One region of the Gloeothece verrucosa PCC 7822 genome, then DNA from elsewhere that is predicted to be linked to it. Evidence: predicted binding sites of a transcription regulator. Region 1 holds the regulator's gene; each other region holds the start of a gene.
The links. The regulator NtcA, encoded in region 1, controls nitrogen genes in cyanobacteria. The targets are predictions, from matches to a motif close to TTTGTANCNNNNGNTACAAA.

Region 1 (4,217 bases):
CTAATGGATTTGACAGCATAAACAATTCCTCAGTTATTAGTTATTAGTCATTGGTCATTAATTATTAGTTATTAGTTATTAGTCATTAGTGGTTAGTCATCAGTCAAAGTCGTCTAGCTATCATTAATGAGGGATTAAAGCTCAGTAATTGAGAATAAAATTCAAGACTAAAGACTAATGACCAAGGACTAAAGACTAATGACTAAAAAAATTACATTCCCATGATTTCGTAACCAGCATCCACGTAGATAATTTGTCCAGTAATGCCACTCGATAAATCACTACACAAAAAAGCCGCCGTATTTCCCACTTCTGTCTGAGTGACAGTACGTCTTAAAGGGGCAGTTTTTTCTACATGATGAATCATATCTAAAATACCGCCCACCGCAGAAGAAGCCAGAGTCCGGATCGGTCCGGCAGAAATCCCATTGACGCGAATGTTATGAGGTCCTAACTCAGCCGCCAAATAACGAACACTCATATCTAAACCGGCCTTAGCAATGCCCATCAAATTATAATTAGGAATGACTTTCACTCCCCCTAAATAAGTGAGAGTGACAATACTGCCGCCTTCTGTCATCAAAGGTTTAGCGTATTTAGCCAAACGGGTTAGAGAATAGGTACTAATTTCTAAAGATTGCTGGAAAGCCTCCCGAGAAATAGCACTAAAATCTCCGGTTAAACCCTCCTTATCGGCAAAAGCCAAACAATGGATCAAAATGTCAAGCTTTCCCCATTGATCAGCGAGGGTTGCAAAAGTTGCCTCAATCTGTTCTTGATTCTGTACGTCACAAGGCACAAATATGCTAGGATTGAGGGGTTCTACTAACTCTCGCACCTTTTTTTCAAAACGTCCTTTATCATCTGGTAAAAAGGTTATACCAAGATTGGCTCCGGCTTTGTGTAACTGCTGGGCAATCCCCCAAGCGATGGAACGATTATTGGCAATGCCTGTAACAAGCGCGTTCTTTCCGTTTAAATCTAACATAGTGGTTCAAAGGGTAAAATTTCTTGGCCGTAAGTTGAGAGCGTCAAAAGGGATGGTTATAATCTTTGAATGTATGCCTTCATCGAGACTCACACCCCCCATAAAACCATTGTTAAACAAAAAGTCCCTAAAAATTTTGCCAGTTGGCTAGGAAGTGTGTTTAATATTTATTAATTTAAGACTCGATTAAGTCTCAAAGAACCTTTTATTTTCCTCTCTGTGTTAAGTGTGATGGATCTATCCCTGACTCAAGATAAACCTTTAGCTGCAGTCTTTCGTCGCATCGGTGGCGGTAACTATCCCCCTGTCGTAGAATCCTATGAGAGAGGAAAAACCATTTTCTTCCCGGGTGATCCGGCAGAGAGAGTTTACTTTCTGCTCAAGGGGGCTGTTAAACTCTCGCGAGTTTATGAAGCCGGAGAAGAAATCACAGTAGCCTTGTTGCGCGAAAATAGCGTATTTGGGGTACTATCTCTCATAACAGGAGAACGCTCAGACCGGTTTTATCATTCTGTGGCCTTTACCCCTGTAGAATTACTTTCAGCACCGATTGATCAGGTAGAGTTAGCCCTCAAAAATAATCCTGAATTATCGATGTTAATGTTACAGGGATTGTCGTCACGGATTTTACAAACCGAGATGATGATTGAAACCTTAGCTCACCGAGATATGGGTTCTCGGTTGGTGAGTTTCTTATTAATTCTGTGTCGAGATTTTGGTGTCCCTACACCAGATGGCATTCGAATTGATTTAAAGCTATCTCACCAGGCGATCGCAGAAGCCATTGGCTCTACCCGAGTCACTGTTACTCGTCTATTAGGAGATTTGCGACAAGAAGGCATGATTTCAATCCATAAGAAAAAAATTACTGTTCATAATCCCGTCGCTCTGAGTCAACAGTTTACTTAACTCTATCCAAGAGCAGTTACAATCATGACTAGCGCCTTTATCCTAATTACAGCAATCCTGATTTTAGGAGGGTTAATCGCTGCATTAGGAGATCGCATAGGAAGCAAGATCGGCAAAAAAAAGCTGAGATTATTTAATCTGCGTCCTCGTCAGACAGCAGTGCTTGTTACTATTGTAACAGGGATAGCCATTGCAGGTTCAACCTTGGCGTTGTTATTTAGTTTAAGTAAGTCTCTACGTCAAGGCGTTTTTGACCTGGATAAATTGCTCAATGAACGTCGAGATGCCATTAAAAAACTTGAAACCAATTTACAAACCGTTAAAGAAGAGAAAACCTCTATAGAAAAAGAATTAAATATCGCTCAAACTAAACAGACATCAATTCAAAAACGTCTTTCTCAGCTAAATAAAGATTTTAAAAAATCTCGAAGTCAATTTGATCAAGTATCGAGTCAATTAACAATTTTACGCTCGGATATTCAATCTCTATTAGAAGAACGTCAAGATCTGGTGGAGCAAAGGCAAAAGTTAACCCAAACCATTGAGAATATTCAAAAGCAAGTACAAGAAAAAGATCAACAATTAACTGAACGAGAAAATAGCCTAGCTCAACAAGATAAAAAACTTGCCCAACAAAATCAACAATTAACTCAACAAGATCAAATTATTGCCGAAAATCAGTCTCGGATTCAACAATTAGAAAAAGCGAAAAATAAATTACAAAACCAAATTAAGCAACGTGATAGTAAAATTTCTTTCTTAGATAAAGCCATCGCTCAAAAAGATGAAAATCTGAAAAGTCGAGAAGAAAAATTAGGAGAATTAGAAAATCAGTTGGCTTTTCTGAAACGAGAAGTAGAAGTCTTAGAACAATATTATCAAAATTATCAAGACTTACGGGAAAGAAAAATAGCAATTCTTAAAGGACAAGTTCTATCTTTAGGAGCATTTCGCTTAACTCGACCTGAGTCTGATACAATTATCAAAGTGATCGATCAACTTTTACAAGAGGCAAATAGAACCGCCATAATGGCCACTCGACCTGAAAGTAAAAATACAGATGAAAGACTGGTAAAAATTACTAAAGCTCAAGTGGAACAATTAATTCAAACCCTAAAAGATGGGGGAGAATATGTGGTCCGAATAATTTCAGCCGGCAATTATGTTTTAGGAGAACAAGAAATTAGAGTCTTTGCTGATGTGGTTCCCAATCAAAAAATTTTTGACGAAGAACAAGAAATAGCGGCTGTATCTATAGATTCAGGAAATTTGACCGAAGAAGAAATTCAAAAAAGATTAGATATTCTCTTATCAGCCGCTCAATTTAGAGCCAGGAGACAAGGCATTTTAGGGACCATTCAAATTGGAGATGGAAGTTTAACAAAATTGGTTCAGTTTATTCAACAAGTTAACAGCAGTGAACAACCTTTAGATGAAATTCAAGCAGTTGCATCTGAACCCACCTATACCGCCGGACCGCTAAAACTTCGCTTGGTTGCCGTCCGAGATGGTAAAGTGATTTTTAGCACTTAAGTCATTGGTTAATAGTAGGTAGCTCCGATGATTTTAGGATTTGATCCCGGTAGAGATAAATGTGGTGTGGCGATTATGGGAAATGACCGTCAGATTTATTATCATGAGGTAGTAGAATCAGATGGCGCGATCTCGGTCATAAACACCCTATTTCAACAGTATCCCATCGAATTATTAGTCATGGGAAACCAAACCACCTCTAAAACTTGGAAGGCTAAACTAGAAACAGAATTAGCCGAGTCTATTCCTATTGTGATGGTAGATGAGAGAAATAGCTCACTAGAAGCCCGTGATCGCTATTGGGAAATGTATCCCCCCAAAGGGTTACAGTGGTTTATCCCTCAAGGAATGCGGCTTCCTCCTCGTCCTATTGATGACCTGGTGGCTATCTTATTGATAGAACGCTATTTAAATAAAACACCCTAATAATAAAGAAAATTATATGAAAGGACTTTGGCTAGAAAACCAACAACTTCACCTGCGTACCGATATCCCAACTCCTTCTCCTCCATCTGGTGAGGTTTGTGTACGAGTTTTACGGGCAGGAATTTGTAATACTGATCTAGAATTACTCAGAGGTTATTATCCCTATAAAGGTGTTCTCGGCCATGAATTTGTCGGACTGGTAGAAAACGGACCCGAACATCTGATCAATAAACGGGTAGTAGGAGAAATTAACGCCAGTTGCGGTTATTGTCGTTTTTGCCGCACAGGACAACCGACTCACTGTGAAAATCGCACGGTTTTGGGTATTGTTAACCGTCATGGGGCTTTTGCGGATTATCTG
Region 2 (4,217 bases), 870 kb from region 1:
ATATCTCTAAGAGAGATTAAATGAGCTTTTTGCTGTTCCCAGATAATTAGCCCTACCCGCATTTCAGCAACAATCAGTTGTTGGTTAGCATGACGAATAAAAATTTCGGTGGTTTTTCCATCCACAAAAGGAACACCAAAATGTTGCTCGAGCAATTCCTCTTGAGAACGTCCAAAAAGTTTCTCGCCTGCGGGATTAATAAATTTAATATTTCCTTGGTTATTTACGACAATTAACCCATCAGAGATAGTGGTAATAATGCGGCTTAAACGATCTTCACTTTCTCGTAAGGCGATCTCGGCTTGAGTTTTTTCGCTAATATCCACCACTTGACCCACTAAATTTAGGGGTTTGTCTTGTTCGTCTCTAATCAATCCTACGTGAAGCATTCCATAAAGAACTTGGCCTTTTTTGGTTAAATAACGTTTTTCCAGACGGTAGTAGGCAATTTCTCCGGCTAATAATTTTTGATGGAGAGGTATTTCATTTTTTAGGTCATCAGGATAGGTTAAATCTCCACAAGTGCGCTTGAGTAATTCGGCTTCTGTAAAACCCATCATCTGAGAAAATGCCTCATTAACTCGCACTAATTTTCCTTCTGGAGTAGCTATGGCTATGCCTATAGGCGAGTGTTGAAAGACTAGCCGGAATTGTTCTTCACTTTTTTTAAGGGCTTCTTCGGCTCGTTTTCGCTCAGTAATATCTTCAGAAATACAGAGTAAATATTGCGGTTGATCTTGCTCATCGTAAAGGGGAATTTTTACGGTATGAAGTAGTCTTTTTCCTAACGAGTAGCTATCCGCCTCTTCTTCGGGGATTTCTAGCGGCATACGGCGGGCAAAAGTCTCTCGATCTTTTTGGTAAAAAAATTCGGCTTGCGAGTCAGAGAAATGCTCAAAAGTTGTTGAACCGATGGCTTCTGTGGCACTGATTCCAAAAATTTTTTCACAGGTTTTGTTCCATAAAATTATTTGACTAAATGTTTCGGGTTTACCATCTTTAACAAAGACCGCTAAGGGTAAATGGTCAATCATCGTTTGTAAAAAATTGCGGGTTTGCTGAATTTCTGCCTCAGTCTGTTTTCGCTTAGTAATATCGTGAGCAACAGCATAAATTAACCCTTCTTCTACATAAGGAACGGCTGTCAAAGTTAACCAGCGATAAGTTCCTTCTCGAGTGCGATAGCGATTTTCAAAGTGGTAAGTTAATTGTCCTCTACCTAGTCGTTCGATTTCTGTTAAGGCGGCTTCTCGTTCATCAGGATGAATTAATTCTATGAAGGGTTGACTTATGAGTTCTTCTGTAGAATATCCTAGCGTAGTTTCCCAAGCAGGATTTAAGCATTTGAAATAGCCATCAAATCCAGCAATACAAAGTAGGTCTAATGAAAGCGTAAAAAAACGCTCTCGTTGTATTTCAGCTTGTTTAGGTTCGGTAACATCAGTTTTAACGCCAATACAATTGGTACAATTTCCTTGCTCGTCTTGGCTATAATTTTTTAGGATAACCTGACAGGTTTTTGCTGCTTGACTAGATTCTCTGAGCTTTTTTAGACCATTTTGTTTCAAATTATCTTTTTGAAACTCTAACAAATGTTGTCTTATTTTAAGCTTTGTTTCTAGTAATTTGTTTTCTTCTCTAGCTGCCTGCAATTCTTCTTCCAGGGATTTAATTTTTATTTGTGCTTCTAATAAGTTTTCTTCTAATTGAGTTTTTGAATAAGCCAGAGATTGAGCCAAACTGGAATATTTTTTCAATTTTATTATCCAAGAGATTAGGATAAATAACACGAGTCCTCCTAGACTTAAATTAAGACTTTCTGTAGCGAGATGATAGCTCATAGATACTCTGACTGGCCTGTTGCTCTTGGGATAGCATTAGTAAAATAGGAATTTTTTTGAACGAGTGTTAAGTTATGGATTCCAAGGGGAATCTTTTAACTTAGTGCCCCTAGGTACATAAACTTAGTGATTAAGATTTTGTTTCATATTTAAGTTTCTTGAGGTTGAATTACGCTATAGCTATAGGATTTTTGATGATTGGAATGATTTTTTACTAAAAAAGTAAATTGATAACTCTAAATTAATTATAAAATTTATTCAGGCTAAATGAGCAATTTCACTTCAACTATTTGGCTTTTTCAAGAAAACTTTAAACTTTTTTACCAATAGTCTTCCTTTTTAAAGTTTATATCAAGTCAATTTATAAAAAATGTTAAGAGCCATTGTATTATTGCAATTTTTGTGATAATAAGATTACTCCTGTGCCTGGAACGATCCCGAAACTTTTATTAAGTTTTTTAATTATTTTGAGATTTAGTAAAATTTGATACAGAATTATATGCTATATATATTAAAGAGGCTAAGTAAACCCCCTAAAAAATCCATCAGCAATTTGGAGGCAAGGATTATGTCTGCTCAACAACAAGCTCGCGCTCTCATGGCTCGCCATCATCAGATCATCAAAAATCGTCAACAATCAATGCTAGGACGTACAGCCGCAGAAATTGGCTTAGAAATGGACGAAGTAGAATATTGGAGTACAATACAGGGTAAGCCGCAGTCGAGTTTCAGGGCAACCTACGATCGTTCTCATGCAGCATTAAGTTAAAATAGCCAGCTAAAAGCAGAAAAAACCGCAATTGAGCCATATCCACACCAATAACATCGATCAGTTACAATTTATAGTGCTAGGTAGGGGTTTTCCGATCAAAGAATACCCCCTCTTTTTTTAGCTCTTGAGTAGCACGAGCTTTTTTATTGAATAATTCATTAGGATCGAATAGAACCGACTCCTATTATTATTGAGCATGACTATTGTTCGAGTTGAAAATCTCAGCAAAATTTATCCGGTTGCCATTAAACAACCTGGAATTAAAGGCACCCTCAAACACTTTTTTCAGCGTCAATACCGAGAAATTAAAGCGGTTCAAGATATTTCTTTCAGCATTGAAGCCGGGGAAATGGTGGGTTTTTTAGGACCTAATGGTGCCGGCAAAACCACCACCCTGAAAATGCTCACTGGACTAATTCACCCTTCATCAGGACAGGTTCGAGTAGCGGGTTATGTTCCCTTTCGCCGCCAACCCCAATTTTTAAGCAAAACTAGCCTGGTGATGGGGCAAAAACAGCAATTACTCTGGGATTTACCGGCTCTGGACTCTTTAAAAATCAATGCAGCCATTTATAATCTTTCTGATCAGGTTTTTGAGCAACGTTTAGGAGAGTTATCGGAAATGCTCTCTTTACAACAAAAACTCACTCAACCAGTGAGAAAACTCTCTTTAGGGGAACGGATGAAAGCTGAATTATTAGCGGCTTTGCTTCATCATCCCCAGGTTTTATTTTTGGATGAACCGACTTTAGGGTTAGATGTGAATGCACAAGTGGCTGTGCGAGAATTTTTACGAGAGTATAATTTACGCTATCAAGCAACAATTCTGCTCACTAGCCACTATATGGCAGATATTACAGCTTTGTGTAAGCGCGTGTTGCTCATCCATCAAGGACAATTAATGTATGATGGGGCTTTGGAAGAATTATTAGAACGGTTTGCTCCTTGTCGCGAGGTGAAGGTAGAGTTAGCTCATCCGGTAGAAAAAGCACATTTAGCCCAATTTGGCGAAATTGAAGCCATTGATGGGCAAGAAGTCCGTTTTTTAATCCAACGGGAAAAATTAACCACCACCATCGCTCAAATTTTGGCACAGTTAGAGGTGTTAGATTTAAGTGTGAGTGAACCTCCCATAGAAGAAGTTATTGGGCGTTTGTTTTTAAGCGGCAAAGTTTCTCTTACCTCTTAGTAGTTTTTTCTGTTTGATTATGAAGCCTCTGTTTAAGAAAGCAATTGTTTTACTAGGCGCTTATTATGCCCATATGTTGGAATATCGGGCGGAAATTTTTTTATGGGCTTTATCAGGTTCCTTGCCTCTGATTTTAATGGGAGTTTGGATAGAGGCATCAAAAAATGGCCATTTTGGACTTGATTCTCTTCAGTTTGTCCGCTACTTTTTTGCCGTTTTTTTGGTGCGACAACTGACGGTTGTTTGGGTAATCTGGGATTTTGAGAAAGAAGTTGTAGAGGGTGTTCTTTCTTTTCGACTGTTACAACCGCTTGACCCTATATGGCATCATCTGGCTAGACATTTATCTGAAAAAGTCGCTCGTATTCCTGTCGTGTTGTTTTTTATTATCTTGTTCTTTGTGCTATATCCTCAA
Region 3 (4,217 bases), 2.0 Mb from region 1:
TTCGCATGGCTGCCACACTTTTGAGAGCCGGATGCCAACCTGGTGCGAATAAAAAGGTTATGCCGACTTCCTCTAAAGCGGCTTCTACTTGTGGAGCCGGAGCAGCCAGATGAATGCCCAAATACTCTAACACATCTGCTGACCCCACTTTAGAAGAGGCCGAACGATTTCCATGTTTGGCCACTTTTACCCCGGCGGCGGCGGCAACGAAAGCAACGGCAGTAGATATATTAAAGGTAGAGGCCCCATCGCCACCGGTTCCGCAAGTATCAATAACCGGTTGGTTGTGGTTAATAGGATTTTGGTATAATGATTGCGCCATTAAAACTTGTGCCATTCCCGCTAATTCTTCAGCACTTACCCCTTTGGCTTGAATGGCGGCTAAAATAGCTCCTGAGACAACAGGTTCAATCTCTTCATTTAACCATCCCTGCATGAGTTGGGCTGCTTGGTTTTGGCTGAGGGATTGTTTTGCCAGTAGCTGTTGCAGTAAATCTGACCAATTCGAGATGGTTTGTGATGTCATGGGAAATTTTACAATCTTTGTCTTGTTTGATCCTATCAAAGAAAGGGAACACCCGAATAGGGCTGTACTCCTTATCTTGGGTGTGGGGTGTGGGGTGTGGGGGAATTGTGGGCGTTTTAAAATTCGCGGGTACAGAGTGCTTTATTTATGTCCAGGTACTTAATGACTAATGACCAATGACTAATAACTAATGACTAATGACTAATGACTAATCTATTAAAACTCAAACAAGTTAGTTTAGCTTTATCGAGAGGTTCTCAATTTCTATTACAAGATATTTCTTTTATGCTTGAAAAGGGGGAACGCTTGGGAATTGTGGGCCCATCAGGAGCCGGGAAAACTACTTTGCTACGACTTCTTAACCGACTTGATGACCCAACTTCCGGATTAATTGAACTCGAAGAGCAATCCTTAAATCAACTGCCTGTGATTCAACTGCGTCAACGAGTGGTGCTAGTGCCTCAAGAACCCAAATTGTTAGGAATGACGGTGGAGAAAGCGTTAACTTATCCGTTGCGGTTGCAGCAGTTGTCAAAAGGGGAAATTCAACAACGGATAGAGACTTGGACTTCTCGTTTATCTATTCCCTTTGAATGGTTTGAGCGTTCGGAGTTACAGTTGTCTGTGGGACAACGCCAATTAGTAGCGATCGCTCGAGGGTTAATGATGCAGCCGCAAGTTTTACTGCTCGATGAACCGACCTCTGCCTTAGATGTGGGTAATGGAAATCATTTGATGGAGGTTCTTATTAATTTATCCCACAGCAGCGAAACGGCTATTATCATGGTTAATCATCAGTTGGATCTGGTGCGACAGTTTGCTACGGAGGTGATGTATTTACATCAAGGACAAATCCAGCTAAAAAATACAGCCGCTTCTTTGAATTGGGAGAACTTACACGAACAATTAAAACAAGCTCAAAGTCAGGCCATGTTTGATGAATTCAGCTAGGGCCCATTTAAAGTGTGATTAAATTTGCCAACAAATCATCTATCCTTTTTTTGTTGCCTGTTACCTAATCTCAACTAGCCTTCTAGGTATGTAGCCGCTTAAGACTGTTTTACCATCATTCTAGCCATCTGATGCCCATTATTTTGGTGATGATGAGCGGAGGAGATGACCGCAGCCGGAGGGGTTGGGGTAGAATTAAGTTCCTCGAGACTTTCGATGTTAAATCGATATCCTACGTTGCGAACGGTTTGTATCAGACTGGGTTGTCTGGGATCAGTTTCGATTTTCTTTCGCAAAGAGAGGACGTGAGTGTCTATGGTACGAGGATTATCAATAGCCTCAGGCCAAGCGCGGCGTAACAATTCTGAACGGGATAGGGGTGCGCCGTCAGCTTGAGCAAGAACGTAGAGTAAACTAAATTCTTGAGGAGTTAACTCGATAAATTCTCCTTTAAATTGAACTCGACGCTGTGCCAAGTCAATTTTTAAGCAACCGTAATCTAAATGCAAGGGGGCGCTAGAAACCCTCAAACGTCTGACTAAGACTTCAACTCTTGCCATAAATTCTTGCATCCCAAACGGTTTTCTCAAATAGTCATCGGCTCCTGATTGTAAGCCAGCAACTACGTCTTTTTCTCCATTTCTGGCTGAGAGAACCAAAATTAAAGATTGTCGTTGCTGATATAGCCACTGACATAGTTCTAGTCCGTCTCCATCGGGCAAGTCAGAATCTATAATGACTAGGGTTGGTTGACGATTAGAAAAGGCTTGTTTAGCCTGTTGTAGATTGGCAAATTGTTGTACTAAATAACCAGATTGCTGCAAATGCCAAGCTAGTAACGATCTTAAATGGGGGTTGCCCTCAACAATAGATATATAAACCAATCCCACCTTAGTTTTATCCTTCTGAAACTCATAGCATTTAGGCTATCAGAAGCTCATGTCAAGATGTTGTAACATTCGCTACGTAGTGTGGCGCTAAAATCTTCAACAAACTTCCTTTAGGGAGCTTTTTCTAGGTTGAGTCTGCTGGCGGGGTTAAATTTTCGTGATTTCAACGATACAATAAAAGTGTAAAGTGTGTATCATTTCACTGCTTATTAGCCTGTTCAGTAGCGTTAGTTTGACTGTATAGTTTACACTATCGCCTTGTGTCTAAAAAAGCTCCTCTTACTTACCTGTCCTCTTTAATTTTTTTGTCATCCATGCTTCAAGATACTCAAACGATCCGTTATTACCAAAAGCTCACTGATGATCTAGTGGATATGTGGAACAGAGGTCATCGGTTTGAGGAAATGCGTGCTTATATGGACGGTTTCTTTGCTTGTTTGCGTCTTACTAACATTCTAGAGCCTTATCTTATCCATCGTCTAGAAGAGGACGCTTATCGTTTTCTTAGAGATCCTTCTAATTTTGAAATGGCTTTGCCGCAACCTGAACCCGATTATTACTAGCCATGTTGTTGTAAGAATGATGGAGGGTAGGTTGAGCCTACCCTTTATGATGTCTGGTGGATTAGGAAGCTAAAGCGACCTCAACCTTTTCTTGTAATTTCCCTTCTTTGTATAGCTCAATCATGATATCTGAGCCGCCGATAAATTCTCCGTTAATATAGACTTGAGGAATGGTAGGCCATTGAGAATACTCTTTAATGCCTTGACGGATTTCAAAATCGGCTAAAACATCAACGGTTTCAAAGGGAACACCTAAACTGCTGATGATTTGAACGACGTTGTTAGAAAAACCACATTGGGGCATTAATTTAGTGCCCTTCATGAATACTATAATTTTGTTGTCTTTGATGAGTTTGTCAATGCGGGCTTTTAGTTCTGGAGAGAGGGCTTGATTGTTTGTTGTCATAATGGCTTGGACAAAAATCTTGATTAGAGATGGTTACATTCATAGAGGCTCTTGTGCTTAGTCTATCATAAACTTCTAGCTGTGGAGGGCTTGAGAAGTCAGGGGTTGGTTATAAGGGGAAAGGGGAATGGGGAAAGGGGAATGGGGAATGGTTTTAGGGTTTTTTCTTAAAATCATAATAACCAGTTTAAATGCAGTACAGCTTATGAAGTGTATTGGCGTTGGATTATCTCTAGTTAACGATGGAAAGTAAAGCGGTTATAGCAGAAGTCAGAAGTCCCCAAGTCAGAAGTCAGAAGGTAAGTACCTGGACAAAAATAAAGTTAACTGTGAGGTTAGGGTGTAGGGTGTCGGGTGTCGGGTGTGGGGTAATTGTAGCCATTTTACAATTCTTTATATAGAGTGCTTTATTTATGTCCGACTACTTAAAAGCTTATTGCTATTAAGTTTGAGGTTTAAAAGATGTCCTAAGCGCAGGAGCGGTTGCTATAATTTGTCAATTAAAACAAGATTAAATCGATTTTAAATCATGCTTATGGCATCTTTATAAACTATTGTAAATTTTCTCCGTAAATATGCTCAATTATAATCATTCCGATTACAATTGAGGAGATTTTACGCCCTATGCCTGTCTTGATGAGCAGCAACAAGCAGCTATAGAGTTAGTTTGTCAATCGCTTATTGATTAAATTATTCTCCCTGAAAATTTTCATCAGTTGTTTGTTTTTGTCATAAAAAATTCTTGCCGTAATTGATATTGTTTACGGAACTTTCCTTTGTCTTGTAATTAAGAGGTGCAAAATGGCAACTGCTCAAACAACCACAAATAAAAAAGTTATGGTGAAAAGTTTAGATGATGTCAGCTTTCAAGGGGCACTCGC
Region 4 (4,217 bases), 1.4 Mb from region 1:
ACAAATTCTCGACTATGGAGACTGGGCAGTCAAGAATAAAGAAGGAACTCCCGGCGGATGGGCGTTTGAATTTGATAACCGTTGGTATCCTGACTTAGATGATTCGGCTGTGGTGGTGATGGCCCTCGAACAGGTGAAAATGCCCGATGAACAGCTTAAATATGGGGCGATGCGGCGTTGTGTGCGCTGGATGGCCACCATGCAATGTAAGGCTGGCGGCTGGGGGGCTTTTGATGTTAATAATGACCAAAATTGGCTCAATTATTTGCCCTATGCTGATTTAAAGGCGATGATTGACCCGAATACCGCCGATGTAACGGCACGAGTGTTAGAAATGTTGGGCACTTGTGAGTTAAGTATGGATCATGACCGGGTAAAAAGAGCGATCGCTTACTTAGAACAAGAACAAGAAGCGGATGGGAGTTGGTTTGGTCGTTGGGGCGTAAATTATATTTATGGTACCAGTGGGGCTTTATCCGCTTTAGCCGCGATTGCACCCGTTACCCATCAAGCACAGATTGAAAAGGGTGCGGCTTGGTTAGTGGGTTGTCAAAATCCTGATGGGGGTTGGGGCGAAACTTGTTTTAGTTATAATAATCCTGCCTTGAGAGGAAAAGGAGACAGTACCGCCTCTCAAACCGCCTGGGGCTTAATTGGCTTATTAGCCGCCGGAGAAGCGACCGGAAAATTTGCGAAAACGGCCCTTGAAAGAGGGGTCAATTATCTGTTGGCGACTCAGCGCCCAGATGGGACATGGGATGAAAGTTATTTTACGGGCACGGGTTTTCCCTGTCATTTTTATCTTAAATACCATCTCTATTTGCAATATTTCCCTTTAATTGCTCTTAGTCGTTATCAGAGGTTATTGGGTTTTAATTAAGTTAAGTAGGGTGTGTTAGGCGGCTACCCTCGTTGAACATCGCCTAGGTTTAACTCATATCTTGCACCAACCGATCTCCGTGTTGAGATCGGTGTCGGGTGTGGGGTGTCGGGGATGGGGAATAGGTAAATTAAAGAGATTTTACAATTAGTGAGACATTATTCGGAGTTACATGATTAATACTCTTTCTTTTTATTATTTTTTCGCCCAATATTTCACTACACCCCACACCCTACCCCCTACACCCTACCCTCACGAATACCATTAGAGACAGGTGCAAGATCTGAGTTTAACAGTCCGTCGTAACACAACTTCCTAACTCAGAACAAAACAGGCGGTACAAAACCTGAACCACCTGTTACAAGAGTTAATTTAAGGAGAAATAATTAAACACTAGCTAATTGAGCTTGAGGACGCTTGCTGTGGCGGATGCCTTCAATGGCTTTAGAATAATCAGAAGCCTTAAATACAGCCGAACCCGCTACGATCGCATTAGCACCCGCTTCTAAAACTTGCCAAGTGTTATCCGGTTTTAATCCGCCATCAACTTCAATCCAAGGATCTAATCCCCGTTCATCACACATTTGACGCAATTTTTGAATTTTAGGTACAACTTCAGGAATAAAGCTTTGGCCCCCAAAACCGGGGTTAACGCTCATAATTAATACTAAATCGCATAACTCTAAAACATATTCTATAAAGTCTAAAGGGGTAGAGGGGTTAAGAACTACACCCGCCTGTTTTCCGCATTCCCGAATTTGGCCGAGAGTACGGTGTAAGTGGGGTGAAGCGTTATGTTCCGCATGAACTGAAATAATATCAGCGCCGGCTTTAGCAAAGTCAGCGACATATTTTTCGGGTTCGACGATCATTAAGTGAACGTCTAGAGGCTTTTTGGTATAAGGACGAATAGCTTCTACGATCAGTGGACCGATGGTGATGTTGGGAACAAAGCGCCCATCCATCACGTCTACGTGTACCCAGTCTGCGCCGGCTTTATCTATGGCTTGTATTTCTTCTCCGAGGCGGCTAAAGTCAGCCGATAAAATGGAGGGCGCAACGACTATGGATTTGGAATGTCCGTTTTGGGTCATGATGTGTGTTCTCTTGATGGCTCACTTTTGGTAACAATCTTAACAAACTCTTTAGCTTTTCTCTATACTTACCCAAAAAAAAGTTAAATTCTTAATCTTCTTGTTTACCTATAGCATAGATTCACCAACGGACCGCACTCAACATTGTCGGCAGCCATTGCTATGTTTTAGCTTAAATCTGGGCACAATAATCTTTAAGAACTTACATCAACTATATTTTTATTATTTTATTTAAATTAACTTAAATTTTTAACCGACTAAGCCCATGAATACTCTGATCGTAACTCTACTGATTTACCGCTATAAGTCGTTAAAGAATTTGTCAAGCTCATCCTCAAATTCAGGATTTACTCTGTTAGAGATGTTAATTACTGTGATCATTTTGGGGATATTAGCCGCTTTCGCTTTTCCTTCTTATGTGGCTACGATAGATAAATTTAAATATGGAGACGCAAAAATTCAGATGAGTTGTATGGCTAAAGAACTGAGAATTTTTAGATTAGAAAATGGTTACTATCCTAAAGATGTTTATCCTAATATAGTTCCGGTGAGTCAACAAGGAACTCCTGCAACTAAATGTTTTTATTTGCAAAGCAGTGGAAAAGTTCCTTTTAATTCTTCCTATGACTACGAAGCTAGACCCACAACAGTTAACGGAAAATCCTATTGTGCAATTTATGTTGTTTTTTCTGGCAAAGATACCGTCAAAAATACTACAACATACTACACTAATGCCTATAAAGAAACCAATCAATTTTTCCAATATCAGGATGATTTAATCATGAGTATTGATATGAGTGAACAGAGTCTTTGTATGTAGATTTTATCTCACACCTAATTTAAAAAAGACTGTGGCGCGGGCAATTCCCTGCTCAGTTCCTTGACTACTCAAGGTCAGAGAGCGCAGATTATTAAATAAAGGTTTGCCAGCTAATTGTATAACCCGAACAATCGGTAACTTTTGCTCAATAATTGGCTCACTCTTATTCCAGTCTACATAAAAGTATCCGTCATTTTCCCTAGGCAAAGCCGAAATAGCCTGTTGGAATTTTTCACTGTCAATTAAAGAGGTTTTTTGTGCCGCCAATGCTTGAGACATCGCTTCAACAGAAGAGGCAATTATTTCATATTGATCAGTATTTGTATGGACCCCTTTTACCTGAGCATTAAGACGCGCTAAAGAACCTCCTCCTGTTTCTGTAGCCGTGCTTAACTTCGTCCAAGCGGTGACCGTGCTATCAAACAAGGGCAAACTTCCCACGCTATAGCCCTGCTGTTTGGCTAAATCATCTAAATGGGTGATGGCTGAGGATGTCTCTACCCCGGGCACTTTCTGAGCGACAAAGATCCAATCGGGTTGATCCCCTTCGGGATTTGGCACTAGAGCCAAGCTATATTCGCCTTTAACCCACTTAAAAATATCTTCAGGTAAATTTAAACCTAAAGGAGCTTCTAAACGGCTTATAAGCTGTTTTACTAACTGTTGTAACGGACTATTAGCGGCTAAACCGGTTTCTACCGTTTGCCAAAATTGGTTGAGATTGGTGCCGGCGGCGGTGACAATGGTATTAGCGGGGACATAATTTAAGGCTCCCACCGGTTGAGATAAAGCGGGAATCCGTTTGGCGGCTCCTTCTACCCCAAATAAGGCGGTTTGAGCGGCTAAACCTTCGGACTTAATCGAAAATGCTACGGTCAGCATTTGGGCCACTTCTGGGGTTTCGGGTACAGGTGCATTAGCTATCCAAGCGGATAAGGCGGGTAAATTCCCGTAAACTAGGCCAATGCGAGGGTCTTCAATGGTCTTTAAAGCTTGTTGATAATAATTAGCGCCCTTTAAATTGAGTCCAGGAACTTGAACATTATTAATAGCATCGCGTAAGACTTTCGGATCGTTGGCAAATAGCACAAAATCGGCTACAACGGCACTAGATCCCAAAGTGACGTTATTTTTATTAGCTGATAGGGGACGTTGAGCAATGAGGTTAACCCCTTTGTACTGTTCAAACACTAAATCTGATGTACCGGCGATCGCTTCTCGAGAATAAGAGGATTGCAGAAATTCTTTGGCTAACTCCGCATCTTTGGTTTGTACTGCCAGCAGGTATCCGGGTTTAATACCATTTTCCGGATTGCGATCAAAATCGAGGGAAGTGACTGCTAGAGTAATTTCATCTCCTAGCCAGGGTTGAATCTCTTTTTGATAGTTTAATCCAGTTTTGGCCAGTAAGCTTTTTTCCACT

Region 2: the regulator NtcA is predicted to act here: its motif matches at 2,316-2,335, upstream of gifA (glutamine synthetase inactivation factor IF7A).
Region 3: the regulator NtcA is predicted to act here: its motif matches at 2,427-2,446, upstream of CYAN7822_RS12270 (DUF6761 family protein).
Region 4: the regulator NtcA is predicted to act here: its motif matches at 2,002-2,021, upstream of rpe (ribulose-phosphate 3-epimerase).

The regions. Positions count from the first base shown of each region.
Region 1 is NC_014501.1:4,830,332-4,834,548, reverse strand. Features, by position in the region: gene CYAN7822_RS21525 (Uma2 family endonuclease) at 1-19, opposite strand, end outside; gene fabI (enoyl-ACP reductase FabI) at 212-988, opposite strand; gene ntcA (global nitrogen regulator NtcA) at 1,220-1,897, shown strand; gene CYAN7822_RS21510 (DUF3084 domain-containing protein) at 1,922-3,430, shown strand; gene CYAN7822_RS21505 (pre-16S rRNA-processing nuclease YqgF) at 3,458-3,856, shown strand; gene CYAN7822_RS21500 (MDR/zinc-dependent alcohol dehydrogenase-like family protein) at 3,873-4,217, shown strand, end outside.
Region 2 is NC_014501.1:5,702,454-5,706,670, forward strand. Features, by position in the region: gene CYAN7822_RS25665 (PAS domain S-box protein) at 1-1,841, opposite strand, end outside; gene gifA (glutamine synthetase inactivation factor IF7A) at 2,410-2,610, shown strand; gene CYAN7822_RS25675 (ABC transporter ATP-binding protein) at 2,810-3,802, shown strand; gene CYAN7822_RS25680 (ABC transporter permease) at 3,822-4,217, shown strand, end outside.
Region 3 is NC_014501.1:2,791,892-2,796,108, forward strand. Features, by position in the region: gene trpD (anthranilate phosphoribosyltransferase) at 1-526, opposite strand, end outside; gene CYAN7822_RS12260 (ABC transporter ATP-binding protein) at 731-1,477, shown strand; gene CYAN7822_RS12265 (response regulator transcription factor) at 1,576-2,367, opposite strand; gene CYAN7822_RS12270 (DUF6761 family protein) at 2,682-2,930, shown strand; gene grxD (Grx4 family monothiol glutaredoxin) at 2,992-3,336, opposite strand; gene CYAN7822_RS39430 (DUF4347 domain-containing protein) at 4,138-4,217, shown strand, end outside.
Region 4 is NC_014501.1:133,705-137,921, forward strand. Features, by position in the region: gene shc (squalene--hopene cyclase) at 1-880, shown strand, start outside; gene rpe (ribulose-phosphate 3-epimerase) at 1,267-1,974, opposite strand; gene CYAN7822_RS00590 (prepilin-type N-terminal cleavage/methylation domain-containing protein) at 2,240-2,794, shown strand; gene CYAN7822_RS00595 (DUF3352 domain-containing protein) at 2,798-4,217, opposite strand, start outside.